2 regions of the Bradyrhizobium sp. P3_C3 genome follow, and region 2 is predicted to be linked to the other one. Evidence: riboswitches for the same ligand, from Rfam matches in the RefSeq annotation. Region 2 holds a riboswitch; the other holds the start of a gene.
The links. A riboswitch is a leader RNA that binds a small molecule or an ion and turns the genes downstream of it on or off. The one in region 2 is predicted to bind glycine.
Positions count from the first base shown of each region.

Region 1: it holds a riboswitch for glycine, as region 2 does, so the genes downstream of both, gcvT (glycine cleavage system aminomethyltransferase GcvT) here and AC1DW2_RS01975 (D-amino acid dehydrogenase) in region 2, are expected to answer to the same signal.

Region 1 covers NZ_JBFUGY010000020.1:91,591-96,009, forward strand. The annotation lists gene gcvH (glycine cleavage system protein GcvH) at 106-474, opposite strand; gene gcvT (glycine cleavage system aminomethyltransferase GcvT) at 485-1,633, opposite strand; glycine riboswitch at 1,796-1,884, opposite strand; gene alaS (alanine--tRNA ligase) at 2,118-4,419, shown strand, end outside.
Region 2 covers NZ_JBFUGY010000001.1:355,873-360,291, forward strand. The annotation lists gene AC1DW2_RS01965 (ABC transporter substrate-binding protein) at 1-329, opposite strand, end outside; gene AC1DW2_RS01970 (M20/M25/M40 family metallo-hydrolase) at 597-1,727, shown strand; glycine riboswitch at 1,823-1,926, shown strand; glycine riboswitch at 1,930-2,044, shown strand; gene AC1DW2_RS01975 (D-amino acid dehydrogenase) at 2,112-3,413, shown strand; gene AC1DW2_RS01980 (ABC transporter permease) at 3,595-4,419, shown strand, end outside.

The sequences.
Region 1 (4,419 bases), on a different contig from region 2:
ACGGCTTGAGCCGAGAAGCCGCGGCGTACTGGATCACCCGCCCCAGTGCGCAGTGCGCACAAGGCGGGTGATGACACCGAATATGAGGTCAGAGTTCGCTTCATCTCACGCCGTATGTGCCTTGTAGGCGGCCTCATCCATGAGGCCGCCGAGCTCGCTCTTGTCGGCAATTCTGATCTTGAAGAACCACGCCTTGCCTTGCGCGTCCGAGTTCACCAGCGCCGGCTCGGCGGCGAGCGCGTCGTTGGTCTCGAGCACTTCGCCCGTAACAGGCGCGTAGACGTCGGAGGCGGCCTTCACCGACTCCACGACGGCGGCGGCTTCGGCCTTCTTCAGCGCACGGCCGGCTTTGGGCAGCTCGACGAACACGACGTCGCCGAGCTGGGACTGCGCGTAGTCGGTGATGCCGACGGTGGCGACGTCGCCGTCGATGGCCAGCCATTCGTGGTCGGAGGTGTACAGCGTCGTGGTCATTGTCTTGTCCTCAGCGTTTGTAGGTGTTTTTCACGAAAGGCATGGCGGCGACCGTGAGCGGCAGCCGCTGGCCGCGCACCTCGGCGAACAGTTTTGTATCGAGCGCGCTCGATGCCGTGGGCACGTAGCCCATCGCGACCGGCGCATTCAGGCTCGGGCCGAAGCCGCCCGAGGTGACCTTTCCGATCGGCTCGCCGCCGGCGTCATCCGCAAACAGCAGCGCGCCCTCGCGCACCGGCGCGCGGCCTTCCGTACGCAGGCCGACGCGGCGGCGGCTTGCGCCGTTATCGAAATGAGCGAGGATCGCATCAGTGCCGGGAAAGCCGCCGGTGCGCGCGCCGCCGCTGCGGCGACTCTTCTGCACCGACCATTCCAGCGCGGCCTCGACCGGCGTGGTGGCGGTGTCGATGTCGTGGCCGTAGAGGCAGAGCCCGGCTTCCAGCCGCAGGCTGTCGCGGGCCCCTAAGCCGATCGGCATCACATCGGGATTGTCCAGCAGCGTTTTGGCGAGGCGCTCGGCATCGGCCGCGGGGACCGAAATCTCGAACCCGTCCTCGCCGGTGTAGCCGGAGCGCGAGACGAAGCAGTCGAGGCCGGCGACCTTGTGCGGGCCGGCATCCATGAACTTCATGGCGGGCGCCTCTGCACACAATTTCGCCAGCACCGCTTCCGCCTTCGGGCCCTGCAGCGCGATCAGGGCGCGGTCTTGAAGCGAATCGATGATGCAGTCGTCCGAGAGATGCGCGCGCAGATGCGCCTCGTCCGCTTCCTTGCAGGCGGCGTTGACGACCAGGAACAGGTGATCGCCGAAATTGGCGACCATCAGATCGTCGAGAATGCCGCCGTCCGGATTGGTGAACTGGGCATAGCGCTGCCGTCCCGGGGCGATCGCCACGATATCCTGCGGCACCAGCCGTTCCAGCGCGCGGGCGGCGTCCTCGACCTTGCCCGACTTCGGCCGGAGCGCGAGCTGGCCCATATGGGAGACGTCGAACAGGCCGGCGGAGGAACGGGTATGGAGGTGCTCTTTCAGGACGCCCGCGGGGTACTGAACGGGCATGTCATAGCCCGCGAACGGCACCATCTTGCCGCCGAGGGAGACATGAAGCCCGTGAAGGGGCGTACGTTTGAGGGAATCTTGGTCGTGGCGCGCAAGCATTACGGGGCCCTCGGCGGTTCCCCGGGGACGATTCCCCGATGGACACCAGTCGAAGCCCCATCTGTCGCTGTGCCTGAGAGTATTATCCCGTCGGCGGACGCAGTCCGGGCCAACCCTTATGAAAAGGTATTTGCCCGTCGGCGCCTCTTTCCAGATGTCGTCAAAGCCACGCGGTCCTTTTGCCTGAGAGTTTCCGGGGCGGTTGCTCCTTCGGCGCCGGCACCAAAGCCGGTCTCTCCCGACGTGGCCGTACGATACAGATGGGTACAGACCACAGGCCGGCCAAGCCTGTCAACGCGCACCTGGCGGCTTTCAACGGGATTGCAAACGGGATTGCGCGCCTGCGGCAACTCACTGATCTCCTTGCACAGTTTCTGGACAGCGCAGCTGGCCTTGTCTAAAAGCGCTTTGACCCGCAGATATCAGCCCAAATGCCCGGTTTGGATGGCGTATCGCGGGTCCAAGCACACCCGATTGGATGAACATGAGCGGCGTCAACGAGATCAGGTCGACCTTTCTGAACTTCTTTGCCGAGAACGGCCACGAGATCGTGTCGTCCTCGCCATTGGTGCCGCGCAACGATCCCACGCTGATGTTCACCAATGCCGGCATGGTGCAGTTCAAGAACGTCTTCACCGGCGTCGAGAAGCGGCCCTATCAGCGCGCCACCACGTCGCAGAAATGCGTGCGCGCCGGCGGCAAGCACAACGACCTCGACAATGTCGGCTACACCGCGCGCCATCTCACCTTCTTCGAGATGCTCGGCAATTTCTCGTTCGGCGACTATTTCAAGGAGCGCGCGATCGAGCTGGCCTGGACCCTGATCACGCGGGAGTTCGGGCTCAAGAAGGACAAGCTGCTCGTCACCGTCTACCACACCGACGACGAGGCGGCCGGGCTGTGGAAGAAGATCGCGGGCTTCTCCGACGACCGCATCATCCGCATCCCGACCTCGGACAATTTCTGGGCGATGGGCGACACCGGGCCGTGCGGCCCGTGCTCGGAGATCTTCATCGACCGCGGCGACCACATCTGGGGCGGACCTCCGGGCTCGCCGGAAGAGGATGGCGATCGCTTCCTCGAATTCTGGAATCTCGTGTTCATGCAATACGAGCAGGTGACGAAGGAGGAGCGCGTGGATCTGCCGCGTCCCTCGATCGACACCGGCATGGGGCTGGAGCGCATGGCCAGCATCATGCAGGGCGTCGACAGCGTGTTCGAGACCGATCTGTTCCGCCATCTGATCGATGCGACGTCGTCGGCGCTCGGCGCCGGGCCGAACGAGCAGACCGTGGCCTCGTTCCGCGTCATTGCCGACCATTTGCGTTCCTCGGCCTTCCTGGTCGCGGATGGCGTGCTGCCCTCCAACGAGGGCCGCGGCTATGTGCTGCGCCGGATCATGCGCCGCGCGATGCGCCATGCGCAGCTGCTGGGTGCCAAAGAGCCGCTGATGCATCGCCTGGTCTGGGCGCTGGTCCGCGAGATGGGCCAGGCCTATCCCGACCTGATGCGCGCGGAGAATCTGATCGAGGAAACGCTGCGGCTGGAAGAGACCCGCTTCCGCAAGACGCTGGTGCGCGGCCTTGCCATCCTCGACGAGAAGAGCGCGTCCCTGAAGAAGGGCGACATGTTTGACGGCGACGTCGCCTTCACGCTGTACGACACCTACGGTTTCCCGCTCGACCTGACCCAGGACGCACTGAAATCGCGCGGCATCGGCGTCGACCAGGCCTCCTTCACCGACGCGATGGAGCGCCAGAAGGCCAAGGCGCGCGAGTCCTGGAAGGGTTCGGGCGAGGCGGCTTCCGAAGCGATCTGGTTCCCGCTGCGCGAGAAGCTCGGGGCCACCGAATTCCTCGGCTATGAGACCGAGAGTGCCGAAGGCGTGGTCTCCGCGCTGGTGAAGGACGGCCAGGAAACCGCGAGCCTCAAGGCCGGCGAGACCGGCGCGATCGTGCTCAACCAGACGCCGTTCTACGCGGAATCAGGCGGTCAGGTCGGCGACACCGGCGTGCTCAGCGGCGAGGGCGGCATCAAGTTCCGCGTCACCGACACGCAGAAGAAGCTCGGCGATCTCTTCGTTCACGTCGGCACCGTGGAGAGCGGCGAGCTGAAGCTCGGCACCGCGCTGCAGCTCGAGGTCGATCACGGCAGGCGTTCCTCGATCCGCGCGCACCATTCGGCAACGCATCTCATCCACGAGGCGCTGCGCCAGGTGCTCGGCGACCACATCGCCCAGCGCGGCTCGATGGTCGCGCCGGATCGTTTGCGTTTCGACTTCGTGCATCCGAAGCCGATCACGGCGGAAGAGCTTGCCCGCGTCGAGGACATCGCCAACGACGTGGTGCTGGAGAACGACGAAGTCACGACACGCGTGATGGGAGTCGATGAAGCGCGCGAGGCCGGCGCGCGCGCGCTGTTCGGCGAAAAGTATGGCGACGAGGTCCGCGTCGTCTCGATGGGCCGGACCGCGCGGGAGCGCGGCACCAACGCGCTCGGCTGGTCCGTCGAGCTCTGCGGCGGCACCCATGTGAAGCGCACCGGCGACATCGGCCTGATCACGCTGACCGGCGAGAGCGCGGTCGCCTCCGGCGTGCGCCGCATCGAGGCGCTGACCGGCAACTACGCGCGCAGGCACGCCAACGAGACCATGGCGCTGGCGAAGACCGCGGCCAACGAGCTGCGCACCTCGATCGACGACGTCCCGGCGCGCATCACAGCCCTGATGGAGGAGCGCAAGAAGCTCGAGCGCGAGCTCTCCGACGCCCGCAAGAAGCTCGCGATGG
Region 2 (4,419 bases):
GTACCGTCGTGCCACTTCAGGCCGTCGCGCAGCGTGAAGGTGTAGGTGAGCTTGTCGTCGGAGATCTTCCAGTCCGCCATCTGCGGCTGGATCTTGAAGTTCGAGTCCGTCGCGATCAGCGTGTCGTAGACCATGTAGCCATGGTCACGCGTGATGTAGGCGGTGGTGAAAATCGGATCGATGATGCGCAGATCCGAATGCATCACCGCAGTGATGGTCTTGCTGGCGGCGGCAAGTACCGGCGAGGCCATCGCCGTCGAAAGCGCAACGACCGATAGCGCAAGTGTGGAGGCGAACGCGCGACGCCCCCGGCGCATCAAGCTCAACATAAAAGTTTCTCCTGACGTGAAACTGTTCAAAGGCAGGTTATTGGTTGAGCATTCGGTTCGTTCTTTAGGCGAACTAACCTCATGCGATGCCTTTGTCTTTCGAGACTTGCAGACAGTGTTGAGCGCGTCAATCCGGTTTCGCTGCAGCCCCAAGCGGCGCGCCCACGGGCTCCACAAAGATCGGTTTGGCTCTACAACGCTTTCCGCCAGTCCCGTCCGCGCCAATGCAATGCGCGTTCCATCTTTCGAAGCTTGAGAGACATTAAGATGAATCCAGCCAATCTTCCCTTCGATTCCGAGGCGATGCTCGAGGGCCTGCGCACCTGGGTGGAATGCGAGAGCCCGACCTGGGACGCGGGTGCCGTCAACCGCATGCTCGATATCGCAGCGCGGGATATGGCGATCATGGGTGCGACGATCGAACGCATCGGCGGCCGACAGGGCTTCGGCGGCGTGATCCGCGCGCGCTTCCCGCATCCGAAGCAGGGCGAGCCGGGCATCCTGATCGCCGGCCACATGGATACCGTCCACCCGGTCGGCACCATCGAGAAGCTGAAATGGCGGCGTGAGGGCAACAAGTGCTACGGCCCCGGCATCTACGACATGAAGGGCGGCAACTATCTCTCGCTGGAAGCGATCCGGCAGCTGGCACGTGCTTCCTTCACCACGCCGTTGCCGATCACGGTGCTGTTTACGCCCGACGAGGAAGTCGGCACGCCCTCGACGCGCGACATCATCGAGGCGGAGGCCGCGCGCAACAAATATGTGCTGGTGCCCGAACCGGGCCGCGCCGACAACGGTGTCACCACCGGACGTTACGCCATCGCGCGTTTCAATCTGGAAGCGACGGGCCGGCCGAGCCATGCCGGCGCGACATTGTCGGCCGGACGCTCGGCGATCCGCGAGATGGCGCGGCAGATCCTCGCCATCGACGCGATGACGACGGAGGACTGCACCTTCTCGGTCGGCGTCGTGCACGGCGGACAATGGGTCAATTGCGTTGCCACGACCGCCACCGGCGAGGCGCTGTCCATGGCCAAGCGCCAGGCCGATCTCGACCGCGGCGTCGAGCGGATGCTGGCGTTGTCGGGCACGTCCAATGATGTCACGTTCAAGGTGACGCGCGGCGTCACGCGCCCCGTATGGGAGCCCGATGCCGGCACCATGGCGCTGTATGAAAAGGCGCGCGGCATCGCCAAATCGCTCGGCACTGAGCTGCCGCATGCGAGCTCCGGCGGCGGCTCCGACGGCAACTTTACCGGCGCGATGGGCATCCCGACGCTCGACGGCCTCGGCGTGCGTGGCGGCAACGGCCACACGCTGGAAGAATTCATCGAGGTCGAGAGCCTGGTTGAACGCGGGCGCCTTATGGCGGGCCTGCTGGCGACCCTGGAGTAAATTGAATCAACTTCGCACTGCACAATGCGTTGGCAGTCGCGGTTTAAATTTAGCCTTGTCTAAAAATGAGGCGCATCGTACTGCTCGATTGTCCACGCGACGATGCGGGAGAGATCGCAACGAGAGTTCAGGCTTTCGTTGCGGCGCCGACGGAGCAACCGCCCCGGAAACTCTCAGGCAAAAGGACCGTATCGTCAGGACGATCTGGAGAGAGGCGGCACGGCCAATGTGGTCGTGACGTCCACCGAAGGGGATAGTCCGGAGCTGACCTCGCCGAGGTCCGCGCCGGATCAAGCTCTCAGGTAACCGTGACAGATGGGGCGCCGCCAACGGCCTTTGGCCGGCGGTTAGCCGACTCTAACTCACGGGAGCCCCGAACCTGCCATGACCCATATCGCCATCATCGGCGCCGGCATCACCGGCGTAACGACCGCCTATGCCCTGCTCGAACGCGGATACAAGGTGACGGTGCTCGACAAGCACCGCTACGCCGCGATGGAGACGTCCTTCGCCAACGGCGGACAGCTCTCCGCCAGCAATGCCGAAGTGTGGAACAGCACCGCCACGATCCTGAAAGGCCTGCGCTGGATGTTCCGGCGCGATGCGCCGCTGCTGATGAACCCGCGGCCGAACTGGCACAAATATTCGTGGATGAGCGAGTTCGTCGCCAATATCGGCAACTACCGCGCCAACACGGTTCAGACCACGCGGCTCGCGATCGAAGCCCGCAAGCATCTGTTCGAGATCGCGGAGCGCGAAGGCATCGACTTCGATCTCGAACGCCGCGGCATCCTGCACATCTATCACGACAAGAGGGGTTTTGAATCCGGCCTGCAGGTCAATGCGCTGCTGAAGGAAGGCGGGCTCGATCGCCGCCCGGTGACGCCGGAGGAGATCCGCGCCATCGAGCCGACGCTGCGCAAGGACTATTTTGGCGGCTTCTACACGCCGTCGGATGCGACCGGCGATATCCACAAGTTCACGCGCGGACTTGCGGAAGCCTGCAAGCGGCGCGGCGCGACCTTTATCCACGAAGCCAACATCGATTCCATTGCCCAGGCAGGTGGCGGCTTTGTCATCGGCTGGGCTGATCTTTCGGCCAGTGATGCTGTCGCATCCGCGCGCGGCATGCTGAAGGCGGATGGCGTCGTGGTCTGCGCCGGTGTGGCCAGCCGCCACTTCGCCGCCCTCCTCGACGAGCGCGTCAACGTCTATCCGGTGAAGGGCTATTCGATCACCGTTCAGCTCGACACTGCCGCAAGCCGCAATGCGACGCCGACCGTGAGCCTGCTCGACGAAGCCGCCAAGATCGTCACCAGCCGGCTCGGCGCCGATCGTTTCCGCGTCGCAGGCACCGCCGAATTCAACGACTTCAACCGCGACATCCGCGCCGACCGCGTGCAGCCGCTGGTCGACTGGGTGCGCAGCAACTTCCCCGGCGTCGAAACGTCCAAGGTCGTGCCTTGGGCCGGGCTGCGGCCGATGATGCCGAACATGATGCCCGTGGTGCGCGCAGGACGGATGCCGGGCGTGTTCTTCAACACCGGTCACGGCCATCTCGGCTGGACCTTGTCGGCGGCGACCGCGCAGATGATTGCCGGGACCATCGACGGCTGGCGCGGGCTCAACGCACCGCCGACCGCACCCTCACTCAGGGTTGAGCGCGAGTTCCGCCATGCATCCTGAGTGGCCGATATCGGAGGCTCGGCGGCCTCTTGCGACCGCCCTGCCCTTGGCACACAATTTGCCCCGAAAGGTCGGCTTCTCCGGCCGGCTTTCCAGCCCGAGTGACAGGCGTGCATGATAGACAGAACCGATTCCACAGGGGCCTCTCGGCCCCACAAGTTCCGCAGCCGGAGATAGGTGCATGCTAGGTTATCTCATTCGCCGCGTTCTGGCCGCGGTGCCCGTGATGGGCGTCGTCGCGCTGTTCGTCTTCCTGCTGCTGCGGCTGACGCCGGGCGATCCCGCCGCCATTCTCGCCGGCGATAACGCCACGCCGGAACGGCTGGAACGCATCCGCGACTCGCTCGGCCTCAACGAACCGCTGATCGTGCAATTCATCACCTGGGTGAACAAGCTGCTGCACGGCGATCTCGGAACGTCGCTGATCTCCAACCTGCCAGTCATGAAGATGATCAGCCAGCGCGTCGAGCCGTCGATTTCGATCGCGCTCTCGACGATCATTCTCGCCGTGATCGTCGCCGTGCCGCTCGGCGTCATCGCGGCGTGGAAGCACGGCACCTGGATCGACCGTTTCGTGATGGGCCTCTCCGTGCTCGGCTTCTCCGTGCCGGTGTTCGTGGTCGGCTATCTCCTGATCGAGGTCTTCGCGATCGACCTGCGCTGGGTGCCGGTGCAGGGCTTCCGCAGCATCTTCAACGGCTTTGGACCGTTCTTCGAGCGCATCATCCTGCCGACCTGCGCGCTCTCGTTCATCTACATCGCGCTGATCGCGCGCATGACGCGTGCGGCGATGCTCGACGTGCTCGGTGAGGACTACGTCCGCACCGCCCGCGCCAAGGGCATCAACGAGGTCGCCGTGATGATGCGCCATGCGCTGCGCAATGCCGCGGTGCCCGTCATCACCGTAATCGGCACCGGCTTTGCGCTGCTGATTTCCGGCGTCGTCGTCACCGAGAGCGTGTTCAACATCCCCGGCATCGGCCGCCTCACGGTAGACGCTGTGCTG